Regions from separate parts of the Nocardia sp. NPDC057663 genome, predicted to be linked through region 1. Evidence: riboswitches for the same ligand, from Rfam matches in the RefSeq annotation. Region 1 holds a riboswitch; each other region holds the start of a gene.

Evidence for each region. Region 1 has a riboswitch for S-adenosylmethionine ahead of ACFVAV_RS28680 (bifunctional o-acetylhomoserine/o-acetylserine sulfhydrylase). Riboswitches for the same ligand answer to the same signal wherever they lie in the genome.
Region 2: it holds a riboswitch for S-adenosylmethionine, as region 1 does, so the genes downstream of both, ACFVAV_RS23230 (aminotransferase class V-fold PLP-dependent enzyme) here and ACFVAV_RS28680 (bifunctional o-acetylhomoserine/o-acetylserine sulfhydrylase) in region 1, are expected to answer to the same signal.
Region 3: it holds a riboswitch for S-adenosylmethionine, as region 1 does, so the genes downstream of both, ACFVAV_RS04310 (rhodanese-like domain-containing protein) here and ACFVAV_RS28680 (bifunctional o-acetylhomoserine/o-acetylserine sulfhydrylase) in region 1, are expected to answer to the same signal.
Region 4: it holds a riboswitch for S-adenosylmethionine, as region 1 does, so the genes downstream of both, ACFVAV_RS23075 (LLM class flavin-dependent oxidoreductase) here and ACFVAV_RS28680 (bifunctional o-acetylhomoserine/o-acetylserine sulfhydrylase) in region 1, are expected to answer to the same signal.

The regions. Positions count from the first base shown of each region.
Region 1 is NZ_JBHVHX010000019.1:58,060-65,365, reverse strand. It holds gene ACFVAV_RS28690 (TetR/AcrR family transcriptional regulator) at 1-538, shown strand, start outside; gene ACFVAV_RS28685 (homoserine O-acetyltransferase) at 543-1,691, opposite strand; gene ACFVAV_RS28680 (bifunctional o-acetylhomoserine/o-acetylserine sulfhydrylase) at 1,688-3,004, opposite strand; SAM riboswitch class IV at 3,085-3,195, opposite strand; gene ACFVAV_RS28675 (TetR family transcriptional regulator) at 3,259-3,999, opposite strand; gene ACFVAV_RS28670 (MFS transporter) at 4,135-5,628, shown strand; gene ACFVAV_RS28665 (hypothetical protein) at 5,796-6,485, shown strand; gene ACFVAV_RS28660 (BTAD domain-containing putative transcriptional regulator) at 6,555-7,306, shown strand, end outside.
Region 2 is NZ_JBHVHX010000012.1:20,610-27,915, forward strand. It holds gene ACFVAV_RS23215 (crotonase/enoyl-CoA hydratase family protein) at 1-189, opposite strand, end outside; gene ACFVAV_RS23220 (YbaK/EbsC family protein) at 297-773, shown strand; gene ACFVAV_RS23225 (flavin reductase family protein) at 936-1,403, shown strand; gene ACFVAV_RS23230 (aminotransferase class V-fold PLP-dependent enzyme) at 1,447-2,763, opposite strand; SAM riboswitch class IV at 2,812-2,926, opposite strand; gene ACFVAV_RS23235 (MarR family winged helix-turn-helix transcriptional regulator) at 3,156-3,590, shown strand; gene ACFVAV_RS23240 (Pls/PosA family non-ribosomal peptide synthetase) at 3,747-7,306, shown strand, end outside.
Region 3 is NZ_JBHVHX010000001.1:910,929-918,234, forward strand. It holds gene ACFVAV_RS04300 (DUF3558 domain-containing protein) at 13-555, opposite strand; gene ACFVAV_RS04305 (O-succinylhomoserine sulfhydrylase) at 798-2,006, opposite strand; gene ACFVAV_RS04310 (rhodanese-like domain-containing protein) at 2,017-2,433, opposite strand; SAM riboswitch class IV at 2,452-2,568, opposite strand; gene ACFVAV_RS04315 (hypothetical protein) at 2,614-3,204, opposite strand; gene ACFVAV_RS04320 (FAD-dependent oxidoreductase) at 3,264-4,652, shown strand; gene ACFVAV_RS04325 (amidohydrolase family protein) at 4,782-5,648, shown strand; gene ACFVAV_RS04330 (DUF456 domain-containing protein) at 5,649-6,131, opposite strand; gene ACFVAV_RS04335 (CaiB/BaiF CoA transferase family protein) at 6,260-7,306, shown strand, end outside.
Region 4 is NZ_JBHVHX010000011.1:178,829-186,134, forward strand. It holds gene ACFVAV_RS23060 (ABC transporter permease) at 99-989, opposite strand; gene ACFVAV_RS23065 (ABC transporter permease) at 1,046-2,068, opposite strand; gene ACFVAV_RS23070 (ABC transporter substrate-binding protein) at 2,071-3,690, opposite strand; gene ACFVAV_RS23075 (LLM class flavin-dependent oxidoreductase) at 3,687-4,757, opposite strand; SAM riboswitch class I at 4,784-4,878, opposite strand; gene ACFVAV_RS23080 (hypothetical protein) at 5,090-5,797, shown strand; gene ACFVAV_RS23085 (DUF6892 domain-containing protein) at 5,781-6,065, opposite strand; gene ACFVAV_RS23090 (lipase family protein) at 6,077-7,306, opposite strand, start outside.

The DNA of each region.
Region 1 (7,306 bases):
GATGGAACTGCACGAGCTGAGCATGGAGGCCGTCGCGCAGGAGGCGGGCGTCGGCAAGCCGGTGCTCTACACCGTGTTCAAGACCCGCGCCGAACTCGTCGAGGCGCTGCTGGAACGCGAACGTGAACGTGGCCTGGACCAGATCGCCGAGACCCTGCCGGAAAACCTGCTCGACACCGATCCGATCGCCGCCGCCTCGGCCACGGTCGAGGCGTTCGTCGGTGTGGCACTGGCGAATCCGACGCGCTGGCGCCTGATCCTGGCGACCCCGGCCAGCGCTCCCGACGAATACCGTGCCGCGCTGCGCGCGGCCCGCGCCGACATCCTGGACCGCGCGGAATCCCTTGTCCGCGTCGGCATCGCAATGTCACCGCGGTGGTCGGCGATGGACGCGGGACTGCTCGCGAACTCGACGCTCACCGTCGCCGAGATGCTCGGCAGGCTCGCGGTCAGCGAGCCGCAGGAGTATCCGCGCGAACGGCTCCAGGATTACGTCCGCTCGATCGTCACCCTGCTGGCCGGCACGACGAAAAGCTGAACGGTCAGCGGTTCTCGCGGGCGAGCCGCATCGTCTCGGTGAGCAGCTTGGACACCGCGGCGGCCTCGGTGAGGAAACCGTCGTGCCCGTCGCGTGAGTGCACGATCTCGAGACCGGCGCAGCCCGGCAGCCCCTCGGCCAGCTCGGCCTGGGTGGGCAGCGGGTAGAGCCGATCGGAGTCGACGCCGCCCACCACGACCGGCACCGTCGTCGCGGCCAGCGCCGCGGCGACCCCGCCCCGGCCCCGGCCGATGTCGTGCCGGTTCATGGCCTCGCTGAGCAGCACATAGGTGGCCGGATCGAACCGCTGACAGAGCTTCTCGGCCTGGTGCTCCAGGTAGCTCTGCACCGCGTAGCGCCCGCCCGTCCACGGGTCCTCGTCGCCCTGGGGCCGATTGGTGAAGCGGTGATCGAGCTCGCCGTCGGTGCGGTAGGTCAGGTGCGCGATGCGCCGGGCCAGGCCCATGCCGGTCATCGGGGCGCGGCCGGTGCCGTGATAGTCGCCGCCCTGCCAATCCGGGTCGGCGGTGATGACGGCCATCTGGGTGGTCTGGGTGCCGATCTGATCAGCGGTGGCGCGGGCGCCGACGGCCAGCACGAGCGCGGCCGCGACCCGCTCGGGCTGACCGACGATCCACTCCAGCACCCGCATGCCGCCCATCGACCCGCCGACGACGGCGGCCAGCCGCTCGATCCCGAGCAGATCGAGCAGCTGCGCCTCGGCGGTCACCTGGTCACGGATGGTCAGATCGGGAAAACGCGAGCCCCACGGCGTGCCGTCGGGCGCGAGCGAGGACGGCCCGGTACTGCCCTTGCAACCGCCGAGCACATTGGTCGCGAGGACACACCACTCGTCGGTGTCGATCGGCGCGCCGGGCCCGACCATGCCCTCCCACCAGCCGGGCTGCGCGTTGTCCGCGCTCGCGATGACATGCGAGTCACCGGTCAGCGCGTGCTCGACGAGCACCACGTTGTCGAGCGTGGGCGAGAGCTCGCCCCAGCGTTGCACCGCCAGCCGCACATCGGGGAGCACGGCGCCGTTCTCCAGCGACACGTCCCCGATGGCGACCACGCCGAGTCGCCCGTCCGGCGGTGGCAGCAGGGCCACACCGGTTGCGGGACGAGTGATCGGCGATTCGGTGCTCACAGTCACGTCGTCGCCGCCGCGAAACCTGCGCGCAGATCGGCCAGGATGTCGTCGATTCCCTCGATGCCCACGGCGAGCCGAACCAGCCCCGGGGTGACGCCGGAGGCCAGTTGCTCCTCGGGCGTCAACTGCGAGTGCGTGGTCGACGCCGGGTGAATCACGAGAGAACGCACATCACCGATGTTAGCGACATGGCTGTGCAGGGTTAACGCGTCCACGAACTTCTTGCCCGCGTCGACACCGCCATGCAGCTCGAACGCGACGATCGCGCCCGCGCCCTTGGGTGCGAGCTGCTTGGCCCGCGCGTACCAGGGCGAGGTCTCGAGCCCGGCGTAGTGCACGGCCTCGACCCCCGGCTGCGCGGCGACGAACTGTGCCACGGCCTCGGCATTGGACACGTGCCGCTCGACCCGCAGGCTCAGCGTCTCGATGCCCTGGGCGATGAGGAACGCGTTGAACGGCGACACCGCCGCACCCAGATCCCGCAGCAGCTGCACGCGCGCCTTCAGCGCGAAGGCGGGCGCGCCCAGGTCGGCGAACACCGCACCGTGGTAGCTGGGATCGGGCTCGGTGAAACCGGGGAAGCGGGCGTTGCCGTCGGCGTCGCGCACGGTCCAGTCGAAGGTCCCGCCGTCGACGATCGCGCCCGCGACCGCGGCGCCGTGCCCGCCCAGGTACTTCGTGGCCGAGTGCACGACGATGTCGGCGCCGTGGGCCAGCGGCTGGATCAGGTACGGGGTCGCGACGGTGTTGTCGACGATCAGCGGGATGCCCGCCGTGTGCGCCACCTCGGCGATGCCGGGGATGTCGAACACGGCGCTGCTCGGGTTGGCGATGGTCTCGCCGTAGAAGGCCTTGGTGTTGGGCCGGATGGCGGCCTGCCACTGCGCCAGGTCGTCGGGATCCTCGACGAAGGAGACCTCGATGCCGAGCTTGGGCAGCGAGTAGTGGAACAGGTTGTACGTGCCGCCGTAGAGGTGCGGGCTCGACACGATGTGGTCACCGGCGCCGGCCAGGTTCAGGATCGCGTAGGTCTCGGCGGCCTGGCCGGAGGCCACCAGCAGCGCCGCGACGCCACCTTCGAGCGCGGCGATGCGCTGCTCGACCGCGTCCTGGGTGGGGTTCATGATCCGGGTGTAGATGTTGCCCGGTTCGGCGAGGCCGAACAGCGCGGCGGCGTGGTCGGTGTCGCGGAAGGTGTAGGAGGTGGTCTGGTAGATCGGCAGTGCCCGCGCGTTGGTGCTCGCGTCGGGGGCCTGGCCCGCGTGGATCTGCTTGGTCTCGAAGGACCAGTTCTCGGGCAGGGCAGAGTCGGTCATGAAATGCTCCAGGGTTGTTCGCCGGTGTATCGCGTCAGCTGGGTCGGATCGACGGACAACAACACATGGGGGCCTCCTGCAGTGCGCGCTTGCTCTCGACCTTCGAGAGCCCGGTCATCACCCGGAGCACCCCACCGCAGCTGGAGGGTTGCCGACCAGCGAGCCGGGGCTTGGCGCTGGTACTCATGACCTTGCCGTCATGTTAACCGGCCATTGCGTCCGCGCGGAAACTTCCCCCGGTTTCGTCGCCTGGATCACTCCGCCGTCGGTGTGCCGATCCCTGGCGTGTCGGCCTCGGGCCGGGCGCCGCAGATGCGGCGGAGCTCGTGGTAGGCGCGCAGCACGGCGTCCTTGGTGACCTGGGCGGCGGCCTCCGGGGTCGAGCTCAGCAGCCCGTCCTCGACCGCGGCGATCGAGAGGTGGCACAGCATCTGCCAGGTGCCCGCCACCAGCCGGACCGAGAAGTCGTCGGGCGTGGTCGACATCCGCTCGGCCAGCTGGGCGCAGACCGCGATGTTCTTCTTCTCGGCGTACTCGAGCGCCCGCGCGTTCACGGCCTGGCTGGACCGCATGATCCGCTGCATCTGCAGGAACTGGCGCAGGAAGCGCACGCCGTCGGCGTCGGCCTCGGTATCGACGACCTGCAGGTAGGCGCCGCACAGCGCGCCGAGTTCGTCGCCGGTGCGCGGCTGCTCGCCGAGCGCCTCGGCCACGGTGAGCCCGAAGTCGTCGATCGGGGCGAGCACGATGTCTTCCTTCATCGGGAAGTACCGGTTGACCGTGCGCGGGGAGACGTCGGCGCCCGCGGCGATCTGCTCGACCGTCGTGGCGTCGAATCCCTGCGCGTCGCACAGGCTCAGCCCGACCTCGACGATCGCTGCCCTGGTCTGGCGCTTCTTGCGTTCGCGCAGGCCCGTCGGCGCGTGGCGGGCCGCGATCGGGCCTGCCGGTTCGGTCATCCGGTCGCCGGTGATCGGAGTGGTCGAGTCCAGCATCTCTCCAGCCTACCGCCCCCTCCGATTTGCCTGTCTTTTTGCGCCAAATGGCGCAGTCAGACATTTTTCTCTTGACGCCAATTGTCCCATGGTGCCAGGATTGAGCGCGAGCCTTCGAGTAACTAGGAGTCCGTGGTGACCGGCATCGAGACAGACGCGAAACCAACTGATAAGCAATCGAATTCGAGACGCTGGTGGGCGCTGGCCGTGCTCGCCTCCGCACAGCTGATGGTGATCCTCGACGCCACCGTCGTGACGATCGCGCTCCCGTTCGCCCAGAAGGACCTCGGCATCAGCGAGGGCGACAAACAGTGGGCCCTGACCGCCTACACCCTGATCTTCGGCGGCCTGCTGCTGCTCGGCGGCCGGATGGCCGACTACCTCGGGCGCAGGCGCATCTTCCTGATCGGCCTGGTCGGCTTCGCCGCCGCCTCGGCGCTGGCGGGGCTGGCTCAGGACGGGTTGCAGCTGTTCCTCGGGCGCGGCTTGCAGGGCGCGTTCGCCGCGCTGCTCGCGCCCTCGGCGCTGTCGCTGCTGTCGGTGACCTTCACCGACGTCAAGGAGCGGGCCCGCGCGTTCGCCGTGTTCGCCGGCATCTCGGCGGGTGGTGTCGCGTTCGGGCTGATCGTGGGCGGCGCGCTCACCGAGTACGTGTCCTGGCGCTGGACGCTGCTGATGAACACGCCGGTCGCGATCGTCGCGCTGCTGGGCGCGCTGGCGGTCATCGTGCGCGATGTGCCGGTGCCGCGGGTCGGCGGTTACGACCTGCCCGGCGCCGTCACGGTGACGGCGGGCCTGGTGTCGATCGTCTACGGATTCAGCCGCGCCGCCGAAGACGGCTGGCTGGCCGGGAGCACCCTGACCCTGCTCGGCGCGGGCTTCGCGCTGCTGATCGCCTTCGTCGTCATCGAGGCGCGCACGGCGAATCCGCTCCTGCCGCTGCGGATTCCGGGGGAGATCAACCGCGGTGGGGCGCTGCTGGCCGCGCTGCTGATCCCGATCGCCATGTTCGCGATGTTCCTGTTCCTGAGCTTCTACTACCAGAACACCCTCGGCTACTCGCCGCTGAAAGCGGGTGTCGCGTTCCTGCCGTTCCCGGTCGGCATCGCGGTCTCGGCCGGTGTCACCAGCGCGTTGATGCCCAAGCTCGGCCCGCGTCCGCTGATGGTCGTCGGCGCGCTGCTCGGCACCGTCGGCCTGCTGTGGCTGGCCCAGCTCGGCTACGGCGACGGGTACGCGCTGAGCGTGCTGCCCGCCCAGCTGCTGATCGCGCTCGGCATGGGCCCGCTGTTCGTCGGCATGCAGGCCGTCGCCCTGCACCAGGTCGACGCCGACGACTCCGGCGTGGCCAGCGCCCTGCTCAACGCCGCCCAGCAGGTCGGCGGCGCGGTCGGCACCGCCTTGCTCACCACGATCTCGGTGCAGGCGGCGAAGAACTACGCGACCGACAATCCGGCTGTCGACCATCTCGTCGAGCGCGCGTCGATCTACAGCTACGACGTGGCGTTCTCTGTCGGCGCCGGGTTCTTCCTGGTCGCCGCCGTGGTGATCGCGCTGATGATCAGGGACAAGCCGGAGAACCTGATCGAAGGCGACGAGCACGCCACCCGGGTGCCGATCGCGGTCTGAGTGCCGGATCGCCGAGCCCCGCATGCCTTTCCGGCGTGCGGGGCTGCCTCGCCTGTGATCGCGCCACAGCGGGCCGTTCGGCGGATCACGCCGCGGAGACCGCCGGTTCGAGGCGGCCGCAATTCGTTCGCAAGTGGGAGCCAATCGGTCGCGGTCACCCTCGGCTCATGACTATCGAGACCGCCGATGAGGCGAACAACACCGTCGCGGCCGCGCCGCATCCAGTCGATCCGGCGTCGAGCCTCGTCCCGCCGGGGAGTCGGGACCGGGGCAGGGCGTGGGTCCTGGCCGTCGGCGCGGCCCTGTGGGCGGTGGGTAACCTCCTGCATCCGCTGGAACACGCCGAGTCGTCCGAGCAGGCGCCGACCTGGGAAGCCGCGCATCTCACCTTCGCCGTCGGTGCGGTGTTGATGGCGGTCGGGCTACCCGCGCTGGTCCGCGCCATCCGCGGGCCGGGCGACGACCGGGCGGGCAAGATCCTCACCCTCGCGCACGGTTTGCTGTTCGCCGGGCTGGCGGTGGTGATCCCGATCGGGGCCTATCACGAGGTGTTCGTCAGCACCCATCTCGACCACCACACCGCGGCCGAGATCTCCGACGCCTCGGCCGCGGTGCTCGCGCCGCTGTCGCTGGCGCTGCTGCTCGGGTTCGTGCTGCTCGCGGTGTACGCGCTGATCCGGCCCGCCGCGGTGTTCGGCCGCTGGTCGGGTGTGCTGATCATCCTCGGCACGCTGTCCATGACGGTCGCGGCGATGCTGCCCGGGGTGCTGCCGGGTGCCGAAGGGTGGTGGATCATCCCCGGAACCGTCGCCCAGGGTCTCGCGATCGGCATCGCGGGAGTGCGTATCGCCAGGTAAATTGACCGCATCGAACACGAAGGACCGTACGGCGGCACGCCCGCCGTACGTATCGAAGTACTCGGCCCCTTGCGGGTCGAGGTGGGTGACCGGCCCGCCGATCTGGGTGGACCGCGTCAGCGCGCGCTCCTGGCCCGCCTGGTACTCGCGGGCGGCGAGGTGGTGTCGACCGATCGCCTGATCGACGACCTCTGGGCGGGTGACCCACCACCGAAGGCCCTCGGCGCACTCCAGGCCCACATCTCCTACCTGCGCCGCGCCATCGAACCCGACCGCCCACCCCGCGCGCCCGCCACCGTCCTGATCTCCGAGGCCCCCGGCTACGCCCTGCGCCTCGACCGGTCCGCGGTCGACGCGTGGCAGTTCGAGCGCCTGCTCGCCGACGGCGACCCCGACCCCGGCCGGCGCTATCACGTCCTCGGCGACGCACTCGCGTGCTGGCACGGCGAGCCGTACGCCCCCTTCGTGACGGCCCACTGGGTCATCCCGGAAGCGGCCCGCCTGCACGAACTCCGCCGCCTCGCCGTCGAACGCCGCGCCGAAGCGGCCCTGGCCCTCGGCCACCCCGACGAGGCCTTCGCCCTCCTGCACCCCCACGCGGCCGACCACCCGGACCGCGAAAACGCCGCCCGCCTACTGGCCCTCACCCAATACCGCCTCGGTCGCCAACTCGACGCCCTGGCCACTCTCCGCCGAGTCCGCACCTACCTGGACACCGAATTCGGCGTCCTCCCCGGCCCCGCCCTCGGCGCACTGGAAACCGCGATCCTCACCCACGCACCAGAATTGGATCAGCCCCCGGTACCAGCCGACCCGCCCCG
Region 2 (7,306 bases), on a different contig from region 1:
CGAGAAGTGCTTGCCCGCGCCGGTGAGCACCACCGCCCGGACCTGCGGGTCGGCGTCGAGCTCGCGGAAGATCTCCGGCAGCTCGCGCCAGAAATCGGGTCCCATCGCATTGCCCTTACCCGGCCCGGTCAGCGTGACCTGGGCAACGTGGTCGGCGATCTCGACGGTAAAAGCCTGCCAATCAGTCATGTGGCGAGTCTATTGGCGCGCGGCCAGGGACGTGCGCGGCCCCTGGGGTCAACCCCAAAATGGCGCTCCCCCGGCATATTTCCCGCAATCGACCTACTCTGGATCTCATGCGCAGGTCGTCTCTTCCGGCGGTCGCATGCCGCGTCGCCGATACCCTCATCGCCCGCGGGCATCACGGCGTCATCGTTTCCCCCGAGACGCCCGCCCCCACCGCGGCCGATGCCGCTCGCGCCATGGGCGCCCACCCCACCGCGATCACCACCTCCCAGGTCTTCCTCCTCGACAACGACCCCGTCCTGATCCTGGTCGCGGGCCATCACCAGGTCGACCTGACCCGCACCGGCAAACGCCTGGAAGGCACCCTGATCCCGGCCCCCACCGCCCTGGTCGAGCGGATCACCGGTCAGCCGATCGACGGCACCGCGCCCGTCGGCCACCCGACCAACCTCCCCACCTGGGTCGACACCGCCCTCGCCGCGCACCCCGAGGTCTGGGCCGCGGGCGGCCACCCGAACACGGTGTTCCGCACCAACTTCCGCGAACTGGTCCGCATCACCGCAGGCCTGCCGATCGAGGTCGACTGAGGTCCACCGGGCGTGATGTGCGTCGAGCGGGCCGACCGGACCCTGGGCGGGGCTCCGGTGCGGGCGTAGTTTGGGGCGGTGAGTGAAGTGCGACGTACTCCGGCCGAACTGGTGGTCCCCGACGATCTGAGCGGGATCACCGCCGAGCAGTACCGGGCATCGATGCGGCACTACCCGGCAGGGGTCACCGTGGTGACGATCGGCGCCGAGCACGGCCCGGTCGGCTTCACCGCGACGTCGTTCGCCTCCCTCTCCCTGGAACCGCCCCTGGTGTCGTTCAACATCGCCCACACCTCGTCGAGCATCGACGCCCTGCGCGCCGCCGACTCGGTGGTCATCCACTTCCTCGGCGAGCACCAGCACCACCTCGCCCACCGCTTCTCCCGCACCGCCGCCGACCGCTTCACCGACCGCTCCCTGTGGACCACCCTCGACACCGGCGAACCAGTCCTGCACGGCACCCCCATCTGGCTCCGCACCACCCTCCACCAACTCATCGACATCGGCGACCACACCCTCGCCGTCGGCCTGGTAACCCGAGTCCACGACGAGACCAACGAAACCCCTACCGCCGCCCCCCTCCTGTACTACAACGGCAAATACCACCGCCCCACCGCCCTCGACACCTGATCGGGCGGGACGGCGGGGCCGCAATACTCGACTCGGGAGGGATTCAGCCGATCAGGCAGGGGGCGGCGCCTGCTGGGGAATCGGCGGTGAGGGGGCGGGTTTCGGGGGTGGGGTTCCAGAGGCCTTCGGTGGTGGCGTAGTTCCAGGTGGGGCCGGCGGTGACGAGGGTGGCGACGGCGGTGATCAGGCGGTCGACGTCGGCGGCGGTGGTGCCGAGGCCGATGCTGGCGCGGAGGGCGGCGTCGAGGCCGAGGCGGGCGAGGAGGGGGTGGGCGCAGAAGCGGCCGTCGCGGATGCCGATGGCGTGTTCGGCGGAGAGGTAGGCGGCCACCTGGCCGGGGGCGTAGCCGGCGACGGTGAAGGCGACGATGCCGACACAGTCGGGACTGTCGGACCAGATGCGGACCAGGTCGACGCCGGGGATCGCGCACAAACCGTCGCGCAGACGGTCGGCCAGGAAGCGTTCGTGGGCAACGAGTTCGGCGGGGTCGATGGCGGCCAGCGCGTCACAGGCGGCGGCGATGGCGGCCGCGCCCAGCACATTCGGCGAGCCCGCCTCGTGCCGCTGCGGCGCCGCGGCCCACTCGACCTGCCCCACATCGACATTGCGCACCGCACCACCACCGGCCAGGTACGGTTCGCCCGCGTCGAGCCAGTCCCGCTTGCCGACCAGCACACCGGCGCCGAACGGCGCGTACAGCTTGTGCCCGGAGAAGGCGAGATAGTCGATTCCGGTCTCGCGCAGGGAGATCCGGCGATGCGGGGCCAGCTGCGCGGCGTCCACGAGGATGCGCGCGCCACACAGGTGGGCGATGGTCGCCAGCCGCTCCAGCGGCAGCACCTCACCGGTGACATTGGACGCCCCGGTCACCGCGAGCAACGCGGCCGGCTTGCTGCACAGTTCGGCGACGACCCGCCGGATCGTCTCCTCGACGGTGTCGGCGGCCTGCACGACGCGACGGCCGTGCGCGGTCCACGGCAGGAAGTTCGCGTGATGCTCGATATCGAGCACGACGGTCTCGCCGGGCACGCAGCCTGCCAGCAGGTTCAGCGAGTCGGTGGTGTTGCGGGTGAACACGACGACCTGGTCGTCGCACGCGTCGAGGAACCGGGCGACCGCGCCGCGCGAGGCCTCGTAGCACTCGGTGGAGATCCGCGAGGCGTAGCCGGCGCCGCGGTGCACGCTGGCGTAGTACGGCAGCAGCCGCGAGATCCGGTCGGTGACCTGCCGCAACGCGGGCGCGCTCGCCGCGTAGTCGAAGTTGGCGTAGGTGCTGGTCCCGCCCTGCACGAGCGGAACCTGCAGGTCGGCGCCGGACACGGCGGCGAGGGCACAGGTGGGGTCGATAACTGCGGTCATGACGAAATCCCGTCGGCTCAGGGACTCGTTCCCGAAAAGGGTGCTGCGAGTCCGCGCTTGCCGCGCCCACTGCGGACGGCGGCCTGGTCGTCACCCGGAGCACCCCACCGCGGAGGAGGGTTGCCGACCAGCTAGCCGGGGCTTGTCGCTGGTACTCGTGACCTGTGGACGAGAGTGACAGACGATCACGCGAGCTGTCAAGAACCCCCGAACCGAACGGGATCACCACGCGACAGGTAATCCCCACGCCCGCAACACCATCTGCCATCTCCGTGCCGCCCCGCAGTTGCCGGTGAGTTGCCTCCCGCGCAACCGACGGCCGATCATCTGCCCACTCCATGGTGGAGACCCCAAATGATTGAGTTCCCCCACCATTTGTTAGAGTGGCTGCCATGTCCACGAACACGAACTCCGTCCGCGGCCTGCCGCGCTACCCGGTGTACGCGCTCGGACGGCTCACCAAGGCACTGCACGCCGAGATCGACGTGCCGCTGCGCGATCACTGGGTGCTCACCTTCATCGAGGAGAACGCCGACCTGACACAGAAGAAGGTCGGCGATGCGCTCGGTATCGACCGCAGCGAAGTCGTCCGGCTGGTCGACGCGCTCGAACGCGCAGGCCTGGTCGAACGCACCCGCGACGGCAAGGATCGCCGCAAGTACCGGCTGCGGATCACCGATGCCGGGCGCAAGCAGTGCAAACGCACCGACCGCCTGATCGCCGACGCCACCGCGCGGGTGCTCGAGCGGCTCGACGCCGACGAACAGCGCGCGCTGCACCGGCTGGTGCTCACCGCGCTCGGCGAAATCCCGGAATCGCCGTCGTGATCGGCGCCGACGGCACGCCGCGCGCTGCCGTTGCGCCACACCTTCTCCGAGTACCGTTGGCACCTGGTGACCATCCCGTTTGCCCTCCGGTAACCCGACCGTGAAACAACAGACGACACCGATGGGGGTCAACCGATGAGAGGTGGACTGAGCGCCATGCTCGAGCCACGCACTGAGGACCCGGCGAGCCGGTTGCGTGACCCACTGCTGCGCGCCGACCTGGCCGCGCCGCCGCGCACCCTGGTGGACATCCTGACCAGCACCGCCCTGGCCCACCCCGACGCACCCGCCATCGACGACGGCACGGTCGTGCTCAGCTACCTGGAACTGATCGCCGCGATCGAGTCCAGGATGACCGAGCTCACCGCGGCGGGCGTGCGGCCAGGCGACCGGGTCGGCGTACGGATGCCCTCGGGCAGCGCGGCGCTGTACGTGACGATCCTGGCCGTCCTCTACTGCGGCGCCGCCTACGTGCCCGTCGACGCCGACGATCCGGAGGAACGGGCCAGGCTGGTGTTCGGCGAGGCCAGGGTGAGCGCGCTGGCCACCGCCGAGGGCATCGAGTCGGCCACCGCCGCCGCGGGCCGCGCACCGGCCTCGGACTGGAACACCCTGCCGACCCCCGCCGACGACGCCTGGATCATCTTCACCTCCGGCTCCACCGGCACGCCCAAGGGCGTCGCGGTCACCCACCGCAATGCCGCCGCCTTCGTCGACGCCGAGGCCGGGCTGTTTCTGCAGCGCGCGCCGATCGGCCCCGGCGACCGCGTACTGGCCGGTCTATCGGTGGCCTTCGACGCCTCCTGCGAGGAGATGTGGCTGGCCTGGCGGCACGGCGCCTGCCTGGTCCCCGCCCCGCGCGACCTGGTCCGCACCGGCGCCGACCTCGGCCCGTGGCTCATGCGCCGGGAGATCAGCATCGTCTCCACCGTGCCGACACTCGCCGCGACCTGGCCCGCCATGGCGCTGGACTCGGTGCGGCTGCTCATCTTCGGCGGCGAAGCCGTCCCGCCGGAACTGGCCGAGCGCCTGGCAGGCGGCGCCGACCGCGAGGTATGGAACACCTACGGCCCCACCGAAGCCACCGTCGTCGCCTGCGCCGCGCTGCTCGACGGGAACATGCCGATCCGCATCGGCCTGCCGCTGGACGGCTGGGACCTCACCGTCGTCGACGCGCAGGGCAACCCGGTGCCCGAGGGCGAGACCGGCGAACTCGTCATCGGCGGCGTCGGCCTGGCCCGCTACCTGGATCCGGCCAAGGACGCCGAGAAGTACGCCCCGCTGCCCTCGCTCGGCTGGGAACGCGCCTACCGCAGCGGCGATCTGGTCCGCAACGACCGCGCCGGCCTGATCTTCCTAGGCCGCGCCGACGACCAGATCAAGATCGGTGGCAGGCGCATCGAGCTCGGCGAGATCGACAACGCCCTGCAGCACCTGCCCGGTGTCAGCGGCGCGGCCGCCGCGATCCGGACGACCAAGGCGGGCAACAAGATCCTGGTCGGCTACCTCACCGGCGCCGGCCCCGATTTCGACATCAAGCAGGCCAGAAAGATCCTGGCCGAACAACTTCCGGCCCCGCTGGTACCGCGACTCGCGATCGTCCCCGATCTGCCGACCCGCACCTCCGGCAAGGTCGACCGCAATGCCCTGCCCTGGCCGCTGCCGAGCAGCGACGAGTCCACGGAATCCGGCGGCCTCGGTGGCACTGCGGCCTGGGTGGCCGGGCTGTGGGACGCCATCCTCGGCGCCGAAGCCACCGACCTCGACGCCGACTTCTTCGATCTGGGCGGCGGTTCACTGGCGGCGGCCCAGCTGGTCGGCGCGCTGCGCGAGCAGTATCCGCACGTCACCGTGGCCGACCTCTACGACCATCCGCGCCTCGGCTCGCTCGTCGACCTGCTCGACGACAGCGCGCCGGTCGCCGCCGTCGACGAGCGCGTCGTCACGCCGACGCCGCTGCGCGCGCAGATCACCCAGGTGCTGGCCACGATTCCGCTGACCACCCTCACCGGCTTGCAGTGGGTCACCTGGCTGGCGGTGGTGTCGGCGATCGCGGGCTGGTCCGGCTCGCTGCCGTGGCTGCCACGGCTGTCCTGGTGGTGGATCGTGCTGGCGTTCGTGCTGTTCATCTCGCCGCTCGGCCGGATGACGCTGTGCGTGGCGGGCGCGCGGATCCTGCTGGTGGGGCTGCGGCCTGGCACGTACCCGCGCGGCTCGGGGGTCCACCTGCGACTGTGGGCGGCCGTGCGGCTGTCCGAGGCCAGTGGGGCCGAAAGCCTGTCCGGCGCACCGCTGATGGTGCCGTTCGCCCGTGCGCTCGGCGCGCGGATCGGCAAGGGCGTCGACCTGCACACCCTGCCGCCGGTCACCGGCATGCTCGATCTCGGCGACGGCGCCAGTGTCGAACCCGAGGTGGATCTGTCCGGCTACTGGGTCGACGGCGATGTCGTGCATATCGGCGGCATCACCATCGGCGACGGCGCGGTGATCGGCGCCCGCTCGATCCTGCTGCCCGGCACCAAGATCGGCAAGAAGGCCGAGATCGCCCCCGGCTCGGCGGTATCGGGCAAGGTCAAGGCCGAACAGGAGTGGGCGGGCTCGCCCGCGACGAAGACCGGCAAGGCACCGCGCCGCTGGCCCGATCACGCACCGGAACGCGCCAGGCACTGGCTGCTGGTGTTCGGCCTGTCGTCGATGGCGCTGGCCGCCATGCCCGTCCTCGGTCTCGCCGTCGGTGGCACCTTCATCGCCTGGTGGGTCCGCGAGGAGACCACCATCGGCGCCGCCGCGCTGCGCGGCTTCGCGATCCTGCCGGTCGCGACCCTGCTCAGTCTCGGTGTGTACGCCGCGGCGACCGTGATCGCCGTCCGCCTGCTCGGTATCGGCCTGCGCGAGGGCTACCACCCGGTGCGCAGCCGGACCGGCTGGCAGGTGTGGGCGACCGAACGCCTGCTCGACTCGGCGCGCACCTTCCTGTTCCCGCTCTACGCCAGCCTGCTCACCCCGCTGTGGCTGCGCCTGCTCGGCGCCCGGATCGGCAAGAACGTCGAGGCCTCGACCGTGCTGCTGCTGCCCAAGTTCACCGTGGTCGCCGACGGCGCCTTCCTGGCCGACGACACCATGATCGCCAGCTACGAACTCGGCGGCGGCTGGCTGCGGATCGGCGAGGCGAAGGTCGGCAAGCGCGCCTTCCTCGGCAACTCCGGCATGACCGCGGTCGGGCGCCGGGTGCCCAAGAACGGCCTGGTCGCGGTGCTCTCGGCCGCGCCGAGCAAGGCCAAGGCGGGTTCGTCCTGGCTGGGCAGCCCGCCGGTGCGCCTGCGCCGCGCGACCGAATCCAGCGACACCTCACGCACTTTCGATCCGCCGCTGCGGCTGAAACTGGCCCGCGCCGTCGTCGAGACCTGCCGGTTGATCCCGGTGATGGTGACCTTCGCCATCGGCCTCGGTGTGCTGTTCGTCCTGGCGCTGATCGCCCAGCATTCCGACTACCTCGTCGCGGCACTGCTGTCCGGCCTGGTCCTGATGGCGGCGGGCGCGGTGGCGGGGGCTCTCGCGGTGGCCGCGAAGTGGTTGCTGGTCGGGCGGATTCGCGCCGTCGAGCACCCGCTGTGGAGTGCGTTCGTGTGGCGCAACGAGGTCTCCGACGCCTTCGTCGAGACCGTCGCCGCACCCTGGTTCGCCCGCGCCGCGACGGGTACACCCGTAATGAATCT
Region 3 (7,306 bases), on a different contig from region 1:
CAATACAGCGGTTCAGAGACTTCCCGGGATCGACGGTGCGATTCTCTCCGTGAGAGATCGCGCGATCTGGCAGGAGTCCAGATGGCCGGTGTCGCGCCCGGATGGCGGGTTGACGACGGTGAACTCGACACTGCCGGCCTGTACCGCCACGTTGACCGTGCACACGTCTTTGATGTTCGGCCCCTCGAACTGCCGTGTGGAAATCGCCTCACGACCACCGACCGAGAACTCGGCGGCATCCTGGAAGTGGCGCTCGCGCACCATCGGCACGGTGAGATTGGTCATCCGAACACTCAGGGTGTAGCCGCCACCGCCCCGGTAGACCCAGCCACAGCCCTTCCAGACAACCCCGCCTGGCGCCTCGGTGATTGTCGGCTCCTTCTTATAGAGCCGTTCCTCGGTCAGTACCTGTTCGGGAACATCCGTGCACGGATCGAACCCGGTGGGCACGCTTTTGGCGAGCTCACGTCCGTTGACGGACAACGTCGAAGTCGGAGTCGAACCGCCCTCCCCCGACGCATCACAGCCGACGATCGCGGCCGCGATGCCCGCCACTCCGAGTGCGACGCAGACAGATCTGGCCAAGCGAATCATGTCATTCCCTCCCCGAGGATGTCGCTGGCAGCCTATCAGCCAGTCACGGCCGCACCAGTCGATGACAGCTCGGCAACTGTCAAAACAACAGGGCCAGTAGCCATTCGAAGAGTCTGCCAATCCATCGAAGGATTCGACTGCCCAAGGACGGACCAGCCGACGACGTTCGTTTCGACAGGCTGACCCTGGGCATTCCGCTGGACCTAGCTCAGGGCGTGATCGAGGTCGCCGAGGAGGTCCTCGATGTCCTCGAGTCCGACCGAGATGCGGACCACACCGTCGCTCAACCCGATCGACGCGCGGCCCTCAGGGCCCATCGCTCGGTGGGTGGTCGTGGCGGGGTGGGTGATCAATGTCTTCGCGTCGCCGAGGTTGTTGGAGATGTCGATGATGCGGAGGCGGTTGAGGACCTCGAAGGCGCGCTTCTTGCCGTCGTCGCCGGCGAGTTCGAAGGTGACGACGGTGCCGCCGCCGGACATCTGCGAGGTGGCGAGGGCGTGCTGTGGATGTGATTCCAGGAAGGGGTATTTCACCCAGTTGACCGACTTGCTGGTCTCCAGGAACTGGGCGACCTTCAGTGCCGATTCGGTGGACTGGCGCACGCGCAGCGGCATGGTCTCCAGGCCCTTGAGCAGGGTCCAGGCGTTGAACGGGCTCAGGGCGGGGCCGGTGTGGCGCATCAGGTTCTTGACGGGGCCGTCGATGTAGTCCTGGGCGCCGAGGATGGCGCCGCCGAGGACGCGGCCCTGGCCGTCGATGTGCTTGGTGCCGGAGTAGACGACCACGTCGGCGCCGAGTTCGAAGCCGCGCTGCAGCAGCGGGGTGGCGAAAACGTTGTCCAGCACCACCTTCGCGCCCGCGGCGTGGGCGAGCTCGGTGACCTTGCGGACGTCGACGAGGGTCTGCATCGGGTTGGCCGGGGTCTCGAAGAACACGGCCTGGGTGGGCACCGAGAGCGCCTGCTCCCACTGCTCGAGGTCGTCACCGTCGACGAAGACGGTTTCGATGCCCCAGCGCGGGAGGATCTCGTTGCACACCACGAAGCAGGAGCCGAACAGGCTGCGGGCCGCGACGAGGCGATCGCCGGCCTTCAGCAGCGCGCCGAGCGCGGTGAACACCGCGGACATGCCCGACGCGGTCGCGAACGCGGCCTCGGCGCCGTCGAGCAGGCGGATGCGCTCCTCGAACATGGCCACCGTCGGGTTGCCGTAGCGGGAGTAGACGAAGTGCTCGACCTCGCCGGTGAACGACGCTTCGGCGGCTTCGGCGCTCTCATAGACGAAACCCGAGGTCAGGTACAGCGCCTCGGAGGTCTCCTCGAAGCCGGAGCGGCGCAGGCCGCCGCGGACGCCGAGGGTGGCGGGGCCGACGCCCTCGGGCAGTGGCTTGTCGAACGAACCACCGGTGATCATGCGTTTCTCCTTATGCCTGACGCCACGGCAGGCCGACCGCGCGCCAACCGGTGTTGCCGCGCTGCCCGAACGCGTCGGGGCCACCTTCGAAACCGTCGAGCACGTTGTAGGACGGGGCGATGCCCGCCGCGGTCGCCACGGTCGCGGCGCCGATGGAGCGCTGACCGGAGCGACACAGGAACACCACGGGCGCGTCGGCCGGGCGCTCGGCCAGCGCCTGCTCGAGCTCGGCGGCGAACTTCGGGTTGCGGGTGCCGGTGCCGTCGACCCACTCGATGAAGTGGGCCGGGCGCTCGATCGAGCTGGTGTCGGGGATGCCGATCTGTGCCCACTCACCTTCGGTGCGCACGTCGACCAGCACCGCGTCGGGGTGCTCGGTCAGAATCTCCCACGCCTTCTCAGGGGTGATGTCGCCGGCGTAAGTCATGTCGAAACCTCCTGCGTGAATCCGCTCTTGCCGTGGCGGTTGTCCGGCGCACGGCCAGGTCGTCACCCGGAGCACCCCACCGCGGAGGAGGGTTGCCGACCAGCGAGCCGGGGCTTGGCGCTGGTACTCATGACCTTGCGATCCGAGATTGCCCCGGCACAGGTCACGATGTCAAACGGTTCACGGCGTGCAGACCAGCCAGGCGCCGTCGACCCGGGTCAGGTTCCAGGTGCTGGTGGACGTCGTGTCGCCGATCTGCACGGTGGCGTCGATCTTGGCCCGATCGCCGTTGACGGTCGCCTTGTCGAAACCCTTCTTGTCGATCGTCACGGCCGATTTCGGGCCGCCGAGCCGTTCGGACAGTCCGGATTTCTCCTCGTCGAAGCCGGGGCACGCGACCCCAGGCGGTGGACGCAGCTCACTGCGCGAGCGGGCGTCGATATAGTTGGAGACGGCGGCCGTGAGCCGATCGGCCTCTGTGACATTTTTCTCAGCGGGGGAGAGCAGCCCGCCGAGCACGATGCCGATGAGCACGACGACCGCGATCACCGCGGCCGCTACGAACGGGACGACGGAACGGTTGTCGGTCTGATCCACCACGATGGGCTGGTCTTCCGAGCCTGATTGTTCCTCGTTCATGCTGTAATCCTGACAGACCCGGCGCGGGCAACCACACCGCGCGCCGGGTGGCCACAACGCCGCAGATAGAATTGCCTCCGAATATGGCCTGCTGCCGACGTCGAAGGCAGCTGCCAGCAGCCGGATCGCCAACTTAGCCTAAGCTAAATTGACGCCGTCAACAGTTCTCGACCAAAGGGTGCGCGTAGAAAATGACCGAACAGAGTGCAGCGACCCGCCCGCTCCGCATTGCGATCGTGGGCGCAGGACCGGCCGGTATCTACGCCGCCGACGCCTTGATGAAGTCCGATGCCGACGTGAGCATCGACCTCTACGAGCGCATGCCTGCGCCCTTCGGTCTGATCCGCTACGGCGTCGCGCCCGATCACCCGCGCATCAAGGGCATCATCACCGCCCTGCACAAGGTCCTCGACAAGGACCAGGTGCGGCTGCTCGGCAACATCGACTACGGCACCGACATCACCCTGGACGACCTGCGTCAGTTCTACGACGCGGTGATCTTCTCCACCGGCGCCAACGCCGACCGCGCCCTGCCGATCCCCGGCATCGACCTCGACGGCTCCTACGGTGCCGCGGACTTCGTGTCCTGGTACGACGGGCACCCCGACGTGCCGCGCTCGTGGCCGCTGGACGCGGAGAAGGTCGCCGTCCTCGGTGTCGGCAACGTCGCCCTCGACGTCGCGCGCGTGCTGGCCAAGACCGGTGACGAGCTGCTGCCGACCGAGATCCCGCCGAACGTCTACAAGGGGCTCAAGGAGAACAAGGCCGTCGAGGTCCACGTCTTCGGACGCCGTGGCCCCGCCCAGGCCAAGTTCACCCCGCTCGAGCTGCGTGAACTCGATCATTCCCCGACGATCGAGGTCATCGTCGATCCCGAGGACATCGACTACGACGAGGGTTCCGAGGCCGCGCGCCGCAACTCCAAGCAGGTCGACATGGTCGCCAACACCCTCGAGCAGTGGGCGATCCGCGACCAGGGCAACCGCCCGCACAAGCTGTTCCTGCACTTCTTCGAGTCCCCCGCCGAGGTCATCGGCGAGGACGGCAAGGTCGTCGGTCTCAAGACCGAGCGCACCCAGCTCGACGGCACCGGCAACGTCAAGGGCACCGGCGAGTTCAAGCAGTGGGACGTGCAGGCGATCTACCGCGCCGTCGGCTACCTGTCGCAGAACATCACCCAGCTGCCGTTCGACGACCAGGCCGGCACCGTGCCGAACGAGGCCGGTCGCGTGATCTCCGACGAGACCGCTGAGGGCGACGCCCGTTTCATGCCCGCCACCTACGTGACCGGCTGGATCAAGCGCGGCCCCGTCGGCCTCATCGGCCACACCAAGGGCGACGCCAACGAGACCATCGCCTGCCTGCTCGACGACGCCAAGGACTTCGCCCCGGCGCCGCAGCCCGAGCTGGACGCGGTCACCACGTTCCTCGAGGGCAAGGGCATCCCGTTCACCACGTGGGCAGGCTGGTACCGCCTCGACGCGCACGAGCGCGCTCTCGGCGAGCCCGAAGGCCGTGAGCGCGTGAAGGTCGTGGAGCGCGAGGACATGCTGCGCGCCTCCGAGCCGAACAAGGTCTAGGATCGGACCCCGAGAAGCCGGTGGGTGACAGGACGCCACGTTCTGGAACCCGCCGGCTTTTCTGTTCCACGGCCACCGTCACAACGGCCGGACTGTTCCATTCCGCCGAACTCGAGGCATTCTGTACAAGTGTTCGATGCCCACGTCCACATCATCGATCCGCGGTTCCCGCTGATCGAGAACGAAGGCTACCTGCCTGACCCGTTCACCATCGCCGACTATCGAAAGCGCATGGAGCACTTCGATGTTCGTGGTGGCGCCGTGGTCAGCGCGTCATTCCAAGGCTCCGATCAGTCGTATCTGAAAACCGCGCTGGCCGAACTCGGCGACGGGTGGGTCGGGGTCACCCGGCTGGATCTGGACGCCACCGACGACGAGATCCTCGAACTGGACCGCGCGGGCGTGCGTGCCCTGCGGTTCAATCTCAAGCGCGCCGCCGCCGACATCACCGAGATGACCCTGCAGGCGCTGCGCGCGCACGAGCTGGCCGGCTGGCACGTCGAGCTCTACATCGACGGGCAGATGCTGGCCTCGCTGCAGCCGGTCATCTCCAAGCTGCCCGCGCTCTCGATCGACCACCTCGGCATGTCCGACGAGGGCGTGCCCTATCTGCTCGATCTGGTGGATCGCGGCGCCAGGGTGAAGGCGACCGGTTTCGGCCGGGTCGACATGGACGTCGCGGAGACGATGCGCCGCATCCACGCGGTCAATCCCGGCGCGCTCATGTTCGGCACCGACCTGCCCGGCACCCGCGCGGGCAGGCCGTTCGAGGACACCGATGTGGACCTGATCTGCCAGGTCGTCGGCGCCGATATGCGCGCGGTGCTCGAGGACAACGCGCGCGAGGCCTACCGGCTGCCCGCCGTGAAGCGGTCGGCGACCGACCCACTGCCGACGATGCCGATCCGGCGCACCGACAATCCGACCGTGCCGATCCCCCGCAACCAACTGCCCGGCGCGGGCGAGCACACCCGCCCGCTGCCGGTCATCGAGTAGTCAGGCCAGGATCGAGCCGGTGAGCCACACCCCGGCGGCGACCAGCGCGCCGAGCAGCTCGACCAGCATCGACAGGCCGACGCCCTTGAGCGCGTGCAGCGTCGCGGGCCAGGCCAGCTGGTTGGTCTTCACGCGGTACAGCTCGGCCAGGTACACGCCGAGCACGAAGCCGATGAACAGGCCGACGATCGGGATGACGAAGAAGCCGACGACGCCCAGGATCGCGCCGACCAGCAGCGACCGGTTCGACACCCCCGCCTCGCGCATCCGCCTGCCGGGCCAGGTGTATTTCACGACACCGGAGATGGCCAGCGCGACCGTGGCGATCGCGAGGACCGCCCAGGCCTCGGCACCGCCGGTCATGAAGGCCCACACCGCGATTGCCGCGAAGATCAGGATGACGCCAGGCAGGATCGGAACGATCACACCGATTAGGCCGACCAGAATGACGAGGCCTACGATGACCTCACCCCACACGCTCACTACCGGGTTCCTCCCATTGTGGCGCCGAGTCGCGCCACCCGGAATTCTCACTCATGCCCTACCCGGCTCGCCATCCCGACGCTATTGTCAGAGTGTCAATACCGTTCGACGATGAACAGAGGTCAGGTGTGAGCGAGTCCACCACCGCCAAGCAGGGACCCCTCGCGGGGATCAAGGTCATCGAGCTGGCCGGCATCGGGCCAGGCCCCCATGCCGCGCTACTGCTGGCCGACCTCGGCGCCGACGTGGTCCGCGTGCAGCGTCCCGGCATGATGCCCGGCTTCATGGAGCGCCCGCAGTGGCGTGGCCGGACCATCGTCGAGGCGAACCTGAAGGACCCAGCCGACGTCGCCAAGATCCTCGACCTGGTCGAGAAGGCCGATGTGCTGCTCGAGGGCTTCCGTCCCGGCGTCACCGAGCGCATGGGCCTCGGCCCCGACGACGCGCTGGCCCGCAACCCGCGCCTGGTCTACGGCCGGATGACCGGCTGGGGTCAGCACGGCCCGCTCGCCGATCGCGCGGGCCACGACATCAACTACATCTCGCTGACCGGCGTGCTCAACGCCATCGGCCGCAAGGGTGAGCGGCCGGTGCCGCCGCTGAACATGGTCGGCGACTTCGGTGGCGGCTCGATGTTCCTGGTGTTCGGCGTGCTCGCCGCGCTGGTCGAGCGGCAGAGTTCCGGTAAGGGCCAGGTGATCGACGCCGCGATGGTCGATGGCGCGCTCGCCCTGTCGCACATGATCTGGGGCATGCGCGGAGTCGGCCTGTGGTCCGACGAGCGCGGCACCAACCTGCTCGACACCGGCATGGCGTTCTACGACACCTACGAGACCTCCGACGGCAAGTACATGGCCGTCGGCGCGATCGAGCCGCAGTTCTACGCCGAGCTGCTGGCCGGGCTGGAGATCGACCCGGAGGGTCTGCCCATGCAGATCGATCCGAACGGGCAGGAGCAGCTGCGCAAGCTGTTCGCGGACAAGTTCAAGACCAAGACCCGCGACGAGTGGGCCGCGATCTTCGACGGCACCGACGCCTGCACCACTCCGGTGCTGACCTTCACCGAGGCCGAGCAGAATCCGCACATCGTGGCCCGTACCGGCCTGATCGATATCGAGGGCGTCGTCCAGCACGCGCCGGCGCCGCGGTTCTCCCGCACTCCCGGTGGCGTGCCG
Region 4 (7,306 bases), on a different contig from region 1:
CTCTGGCGCCCCGGATGGCGAAGCCGCCTGTCCTGACGCGACATGCTCGTGTTCGGTGGTCTCTTCGCCGCCGAATCCGGTCGACGACCCGCCCGTGCTCATCGGTTCTCCGCCTTCCCCGCAAAGCGACCGAGCCGCTGTGCCGAGAGCACGACGGCGACGATGACCAGACCCGGCAGGGTGGTCAGCCACCACGCCGAGGCCAGGAAGTTGCGTCCCTCCGAGATCAGCGAACCCCATTCGGGGGTGGGCGGTTTGGTGCCGTAGCCCAGGAAGCTCAGCGACGACACCGCCAGCACCGCCATCCCGAATTCCACGGCGGCCAGCGCCAGTACGGGCTGGAACGAATTCGGCAGGACATGCCGGGCCAGCACCGCGTACCAGCGCACCCCCGACGCGTGCGCAGCCTCGACATACGGTGCGTGCCGCACCCGCAGCACCTCCGAGCGCATCACCCGGGCGAAATTCGCGATCAGCGAGATGCCCACGGCGAGCGCGACATTGCGGGTGCCGAAGCCGAGCGCGGTCACCAGCGCCAGCGAGAGCAGCAGCGCCGGGATCGACAGCAGGACGTCGACCACCCGCATGATCGCGGTGTCGATGATCCCGCCCGCCGCGCCGGACAGCAGCCCGAGCAGCGAGCCGACCACCAGTGCGATCCCGACGGCGGTGAGCGTCGCGGTGAGGGAGAGCGCGGCGCCGTGCACCATCCGCGTGTAGAGGTCGCGGCCGAGGTTGTCGGTGCCGAACCAGTGTGCCGCGCTGGGTGCCTGGAACTTCTCCGCGGGCACGCCGGTCAGCGGGTCGCCGGAGGCGAAGACCGACGGCGCTACCGCCCACCCGATCGCGACGGCGAGCACCACACCCGCGACCAGCAAGCCAAGGTGGCGACGGATCCACCGCGCGATCTCGGTGGGCCGGACCGCGCTGTCGTCGGCCGCTGCGGGCCGTTCCGCGACCGATCCACGGCGCACGAGGAGGTCAACCATGGTCGTTCCCTTCGGTATCGATGTCGGTCTCGGCGGTGGCCGGAGGGGGCGTGGAGTCAGGCACCGTGCACCGCCTTCGCGGCGACATCGGCCTTCGTGTCCGGGAGTGGATCGCGGGGCTCGCTCGTCTTCGCACGCCGCCCTCTGCTACCGGTGATCCGTGGATCGAGCAGGGGATACAGCAGATCGACCGTCAGGTTCACGACGACGAAGATCAGCGCCGACAGCAGCACCACGCCCTGCACGACGGGGATGTCCTGGTTGAGCACGGAGGTCTGGGTGAGCCTGCCGACCCCCGCGCGGGCGAACACCGACTCCACCACCACCGACCCGGCCAGCATGGTGCCCACCAGCACACCGGCGATGGTGAACGCGGGCACGCTCGCCAGCCGGGCGACGTGGCGCCGCTGCACCCACCACCGCGACGCGCCCTTGGCAAGCGCGACCTCGGTGAACGGCTGCCGCCACGTCTGTTCCAGCCCGGCGGCGAGTACCTGGGCGATCACCGCCCCGATCGGCAGCGCCAGGGTGAGCGCGGGCAGCAGGGTGCCGCGCAGTCCCGTCCCGCCGAATGCCGGGAACCAGTGCAGGCGAAACGAGAACAGCTGCAACAGGATCAGTCCGGTCCAGAAGGTCGGCACCGAAACACCCAGCGGCGGTAGGGCGCTGAGCGTGTTACGCAGCCACGGCCGCCGCGTGTAGGTGGCGGCGAAGGCCAGTGCGGTGCCGCCGGCCGCGGCGAAAAGCAGGGCGAGCAGGGCCAATCCGAGGGTCGGTGGCAGGGCGTCGCCGAGCGCCTCGGTGACCGGCTGACCGGTGCTGATGGATCGCCCGAGGTCACCGGTGACCGCATTGCCGAGCGCGGTCACATACTGCTCCCACAGCGGCTTGTCCAAGCCGTAGCGGGCCTGCAGTTCCGCGATCGCCGCCTTGTCGACGGCGGTGCCCGGCCCGCCGCCGTCGGCGGCCATCGACACCGGGTCCGCCGGCAGCAGGTACAGCACGACGAAGGAGATGGTGAACGCCGCCCACAACACCCAGATCGCCTGCAGCACCCGGGAACCCACGTATCGGCCCATGATCAGCGCCCGCTCAGCCAGGTGTCGAAGAACTGCAGCCGGGCCGAGGCCTCGAACTTCAGATCCTGGGTGCTCGCCGCCGCGCCGATCGCCTGCGACAGCTCGACGGTCGGGATGTAGAGGCCGTTGTCGAGGATCTGCTGCTGCGCCGTCTTGATCAGCAATGACCTGGCGGCCGGATCGTTGGCGGCCAGCTGCTTGTCCAGGGTCTCGTCCAGGGCCGGGATCGGTCCGCGGGCGTTGAGGTTGCGACCGGTGAGGGAGAAGGACGTGCGCAGGATGTCGCCGTCGGCGCGGGTGGAATTGCCGTAGGTGGCGTCGTAGTCCTTGGAGTTCATCTTGGCGGTCCACTCCGGCAGCGACACCAGATCGAGCTTCAGGTCGACGCCCACCTGGCGCAACTGCTGCTGCACCAGTTCCAGAATCGCCTGGTTGCCCGCGAAGACCTGGCTGAATGTCACCGAGAAGCTCAGTCGCTCACCGTTCTTCGCCCGGATGCCGTCGGCGCCGGGCGCCCAGCCCGCCTGGTCGAGGATCGACTTCGCCGCGGCCGGGTCATAGGGCAGTTTCGCCGAGAGATCCGCGTAGGCGGGCGTCGCCGAGGCCAGGGTCGAGCTCGCGACTTTGAACTGCGGGCCGAGCACGGTGTCGACGAGCTGCTTGCGGTCCAGCGCGGGCAGCAGTGCCTGGCGCACCGCCGGGTCGCGCAGTGGGCCACGAGTCACATTGGGGTGCAGCCCGAACGGCGTGCCCGGGTTCGACGTGGACAGCACCCGACCGCCCACGGCATCGATCTGCGGCGCGTCCTGCGGCAGCGCGTCGCTGATCGCGTCGAGCTGGCCGGAGACGAGACTGCCGGTGCGCACCCCGGATTCGGGGACGACGGTGAAGTCGATCCGGTCCAGGTACGCCTCACCCTGATGCCCGAATACCGTCGAGCCCCAGTGATATCCGGCCCGCTTGGCCAGGGTCGCCGAGACGTCCTGCTTGTAGCCCGCGTAGGTGAACGGTCCGCTGCCGATGTTGTCGCCCGCGCACCGGGCCTCGGCGGGCTTGGCATTGGTCGACTGGGCCAGGATGCCCAGCTGCGGCGTCGAGGAGGCCTGCAGGAACTGGGCGTTGGGCTGGCTGAATTCGACCCGGGCGGTGAGCTTGTCGACCGCCGTCGTGCCGATGTAGTTGGTGAGGTAGCTCGCGCCCAGCGGCGCCTTCGCACCGCCCAGCTTGATGATCGCGTCGAAGGTGTCGCGCACCGAGTCCGCGGTCAGCGGGGTGCCGTCGCTGAAGGTGACACCGTCGGCGAGCGTGAACGTGAACACCTTCGCGTCGGAGCTGACCTCCCAGCTCTTGGCCAGCCACGGCGTGATCGCGCCGGTCTTCGGGTCCTGATCGGTGAGCGAGTCGACGATCTGGCGGGCGACATAGATGGTCTGGTTCGAGCCGGCCTGCGCCGGATCCGAGCACGACGGCGCTTGCGACAGCCCGTACCGCAGGGTGCCGCCGGGCTGGGGCGGACCGGCCTGCCCGCCCGAGCCCGCGCTGTCGCTGCCGCACGCGACCACGGAGGTGGCGACGGCGAGGACGCCGGCGACGGCGGCGAGACGATGATGAGGACCGATCACGGGGTGACTCCAGAGAATTCGCGGCCAGTGGCCAGGGGACGGCTGGGAATGCGGCGGCGCAGCTCGGGCGCCACCTCGGCCTGGAACAGTTCGAGACTGCCCAGGTAGTCGGCGTCGGCGCGGCCTTCGCGTTCGGCGGACAGGTGGATCACCTCGTGGCCGAACTGCTCGTGGTAGCGGCCGACCTTGTCGATCACTTCCTCGGGGCTGCCGATGAGCGCGGAACTGCGCGAGACGAAGTCGTCGACGGTGTCGAACACGATGGGATGCCCCAGTTTTCGTGCCAGCGCGAGGCGAGCTTCGAACAGCGGGGCGTAGACCGCCCTGGCCTGCTGGGAGGTGGGCGCGACATGGAAGCCCGCGGTGCCCGCCCCGACGAGCGCGTCGGCCGGATCATGGCCGTGGTCGGCCCAGCGTTCCCGATAGTGGCGCACCAGTTCGGCATACGGTTCGATCGGATTGGTGACGTTCGCCGAGAACAGCGGATCACCGTGGCGCGCGGCCAGTTCCACCGATTCGCGGCTGGTCGCGCTGCCGTGCCAGATCCGGATCCGTGGCTGCCACGGCCGCGGCAGCGCCTTCGCCGCGGTGAGCGACGGGCGGAACCGGCCCGACCAGGTCACCTCGTCGCTGTCCCACAGCGCCCGGAACAGTTCGTAGCCTTCACGATTGCGGTCCCACTGGTCCTCGGTGGTGACGTGATACAGCTGGGCCTGCGCGGCGCCGTTGCCCTTGCCGATGATCAGCTCGAGCCGCCCGCCCGCCAGGTTGTCCAGTGTCGAGTAGTCCTCGAACGCGCGCACCGGGTCGAGCAGGCTCAGCGTGGTCACCGCGGTGAACAGGGTGAGCCGCGAGGTGACGGCGGCGATGTGGCTCAACAGCACCGGGGGAGCGGCCGAGAGGAACGGGTCCTCGTGCCGCTCACCGACGGCGAAGCCGTCGTAGCCGAGTTCCTCGGCCAGCCGGGCTTGTTCGACGACCTCGCGCAACCGGTCCCGCGTCTCGGGGATGATGCCGGTGATCGGGTCGGGCACCCTGGTCACCAGCGTGAACAACAGAAATTTCATGCGACAGCAGACCTCGCCACTTTCTTCCTCCATCGAACCCGGCGGAAGCACCCACACCCGGGGAACGGGCGGGTTGCTGCGACGTCGTGGAGCCAGGTCTCTCGGTCGCTCTGGATGGTTGCGACCGGCCGCAGGGGCCGGTACTGAATCAGCATGTGGCACTGCCGGGATACTTCACAACGGTAAGGATCAGCGTGAGCGCAGAGCTTGGAACGAAGGGCGCGCTCGGGCACACTGTGCGACGCGCCGACGGCTCGGTGTGCCTCACCTGGGGGGATTTCGCCCGAAGCGGGAGTAGCGTCGGATGTCTCCGCGTCGATGAGGAGTGCGCCGTGACCGAGCCGCGTCGTTCCACCACACTGACCACGCTGGCGGCCTGTGCCGCCGCGCTGCTGCTGACCGCGCCCACCGCGGCGGCGGAGCCCGCCGCGCCTGCGGTAACCAGAGATGCGCCCGCGACCCAGGCGGCGGATCCTGGCGACCTGCTCGGGGCGTATCACACCGTCGTCGACACCCTCGAAGCGCTCGGCGTCCAGCCGTTCCTGTATCCGACGGTCGCCGCGAACTGCGCCGGTGACGGCCTCGGCCTGATCCCCGCCGTCGCAGGTGCGGTCCCGGGCCCGTGGCCGGCGAACTCTGTGCAGATCCCAGGCCTCGACCTCACCGCGGTGAAATCCGGGCAGACGATGTTCACCTTCCTGCCCTACGGCCTGTCGCCCGACACCGCCACCACCAAGACTTCCGGCATGCAGGTCGCCTGGCTCAACATCAGCACCGGCCGCGGCGGCCTGGCATCGATGGGCTCGATCACCGACATCGTCCGCGCGATGGTCCCACCCGAGGTCCCCGTCGAACTGCGCCCCCTCGCCGAAACCGCCATCCGCGACTTCCTGTTCACCGCCATCCCCGTCGGCGGCGTACGGGCAGTTCCCGTCGACACCGGCCGCGGCACCGTCCTGGCCGCCGTCTTCGGCACCACCGACAACGCGGGCCGCTCCTGCTTCTTCTTCCCGACGGTCGGAGTCACCGAAGTCCCTTGATCGTCACAGTCCGCCCGCGCCGCTGGATGCCCGCATCCAGTCTGAGGTGCTGTAGCCTGGTCAACCCCGCAAGCGGGGCGAGACTGGTGGCTTCGACCATCGAGTTGAGATCGAGATCTTCGAGTGCCTCACAGTAGGCGATCCCGTCCAGGTTCGTGATCGAGAAATGCCTGCCGAAGTGCCACCACCCGGGGTGGAGCTGATAGACCTCACGATCGCCGTCCAGACACAGGTTGGTCACCTGTGCCCCGGAGCCTCGACCAGGCATGGTCCCAGATCTCAGCAGGCGACGGGCGCAGGCTCTCCGCGAACCCGTCCGTCGAGCCACTGCAGTACCGCGGGGGCGCCCGCGACCGCCGCGGACAAATGCTCGACTGAGGGCACCCACAGCGTCTGCAACCGTACCCCCGCCGCGCACCAGCGGCGGTTGGTGTTGTTGATGGCGTCGACCGGAATCAACGGGTCGGTCGGCGAATGCCATTCGAACATAGGTATTTCCGGCACCCCGGCGTAGAGCTCCAGACTGTTCTCCTCCACCACCGACCGGGCGTCGGGGCTGTCGAAGATCGAGGAGTTGGTGACGTACTCGCGAGCGCTGCCGTTGGCGCCCATGGCGAGGATGGTGTTGGTGCAGCTGTTGGCCATTGCGTCACGAAGTGCGAGGCCACGCGGATTGAGATACGCGCTGATGGGCACCTGGTCCGGATACTCCCGCTCCAGACCGATCGCCGTCGCCATGGCCAGCCCGAAGGCTGGGTGCGGGTCCATGCCCAGAGCATGCGCCATCGTCACCAGGTTCACCGGGACGCCACCGATGGCCGCGCCCGCGAGCTCGAGCTCTGGTGCGTACGACGGCTGCAGCGCTGCCGCCCATGCGGTGGCCATGCCGCCACCGGAGTAGCCGGTCATCACCACTGGGCTGTGCTGCACGGCGAGTACGGGCAGCCGTTTCACCGCCCGGATGCCGTCCAAGACGATCTGGCCACCCAAACGCGCGGCTCCCATGGCGAACTCAGGTCCGAGATGATCCGGCAGTGCGACACTCCAACCCTGCTGCAGCACGACGTTCAAGATCGGCGTCGTCGACACCAGATTCAGGTCGCTGTTGTACAGCATGTGCGATACCCCGCAGCCCGTGCCGAGCGCATTGATGAAGTGCTGATACGACAGCAACGGCCCGTCGGGCCGATGGCCGGCGGGGGTCAGGATCGTGGTAGTCGCCGCGATCGGCGCACCGTGCGAATCGGTGGACCGGTACTTGACCAATGTGACGGTGGCGCTGGGGAAGAGGGGCAGCGGCGGCTGTGCCCGCATGTCGAGCACATCACCGGCGGGGTGCTCCGCCAAATCCGCCGGGGCGGCGTAGAACGGGTCCGGATCGGAATGCGGGTACAGCGGTTCCGCGGTTGCCGTCGTCGCGAGCAGCAGCGCGAGTGCGGCACCGCCGAATGCACCGAGGACACGGGTCCAACCGCTGCCTCGGCTACCGGGGAACGCAAGAAACGGACG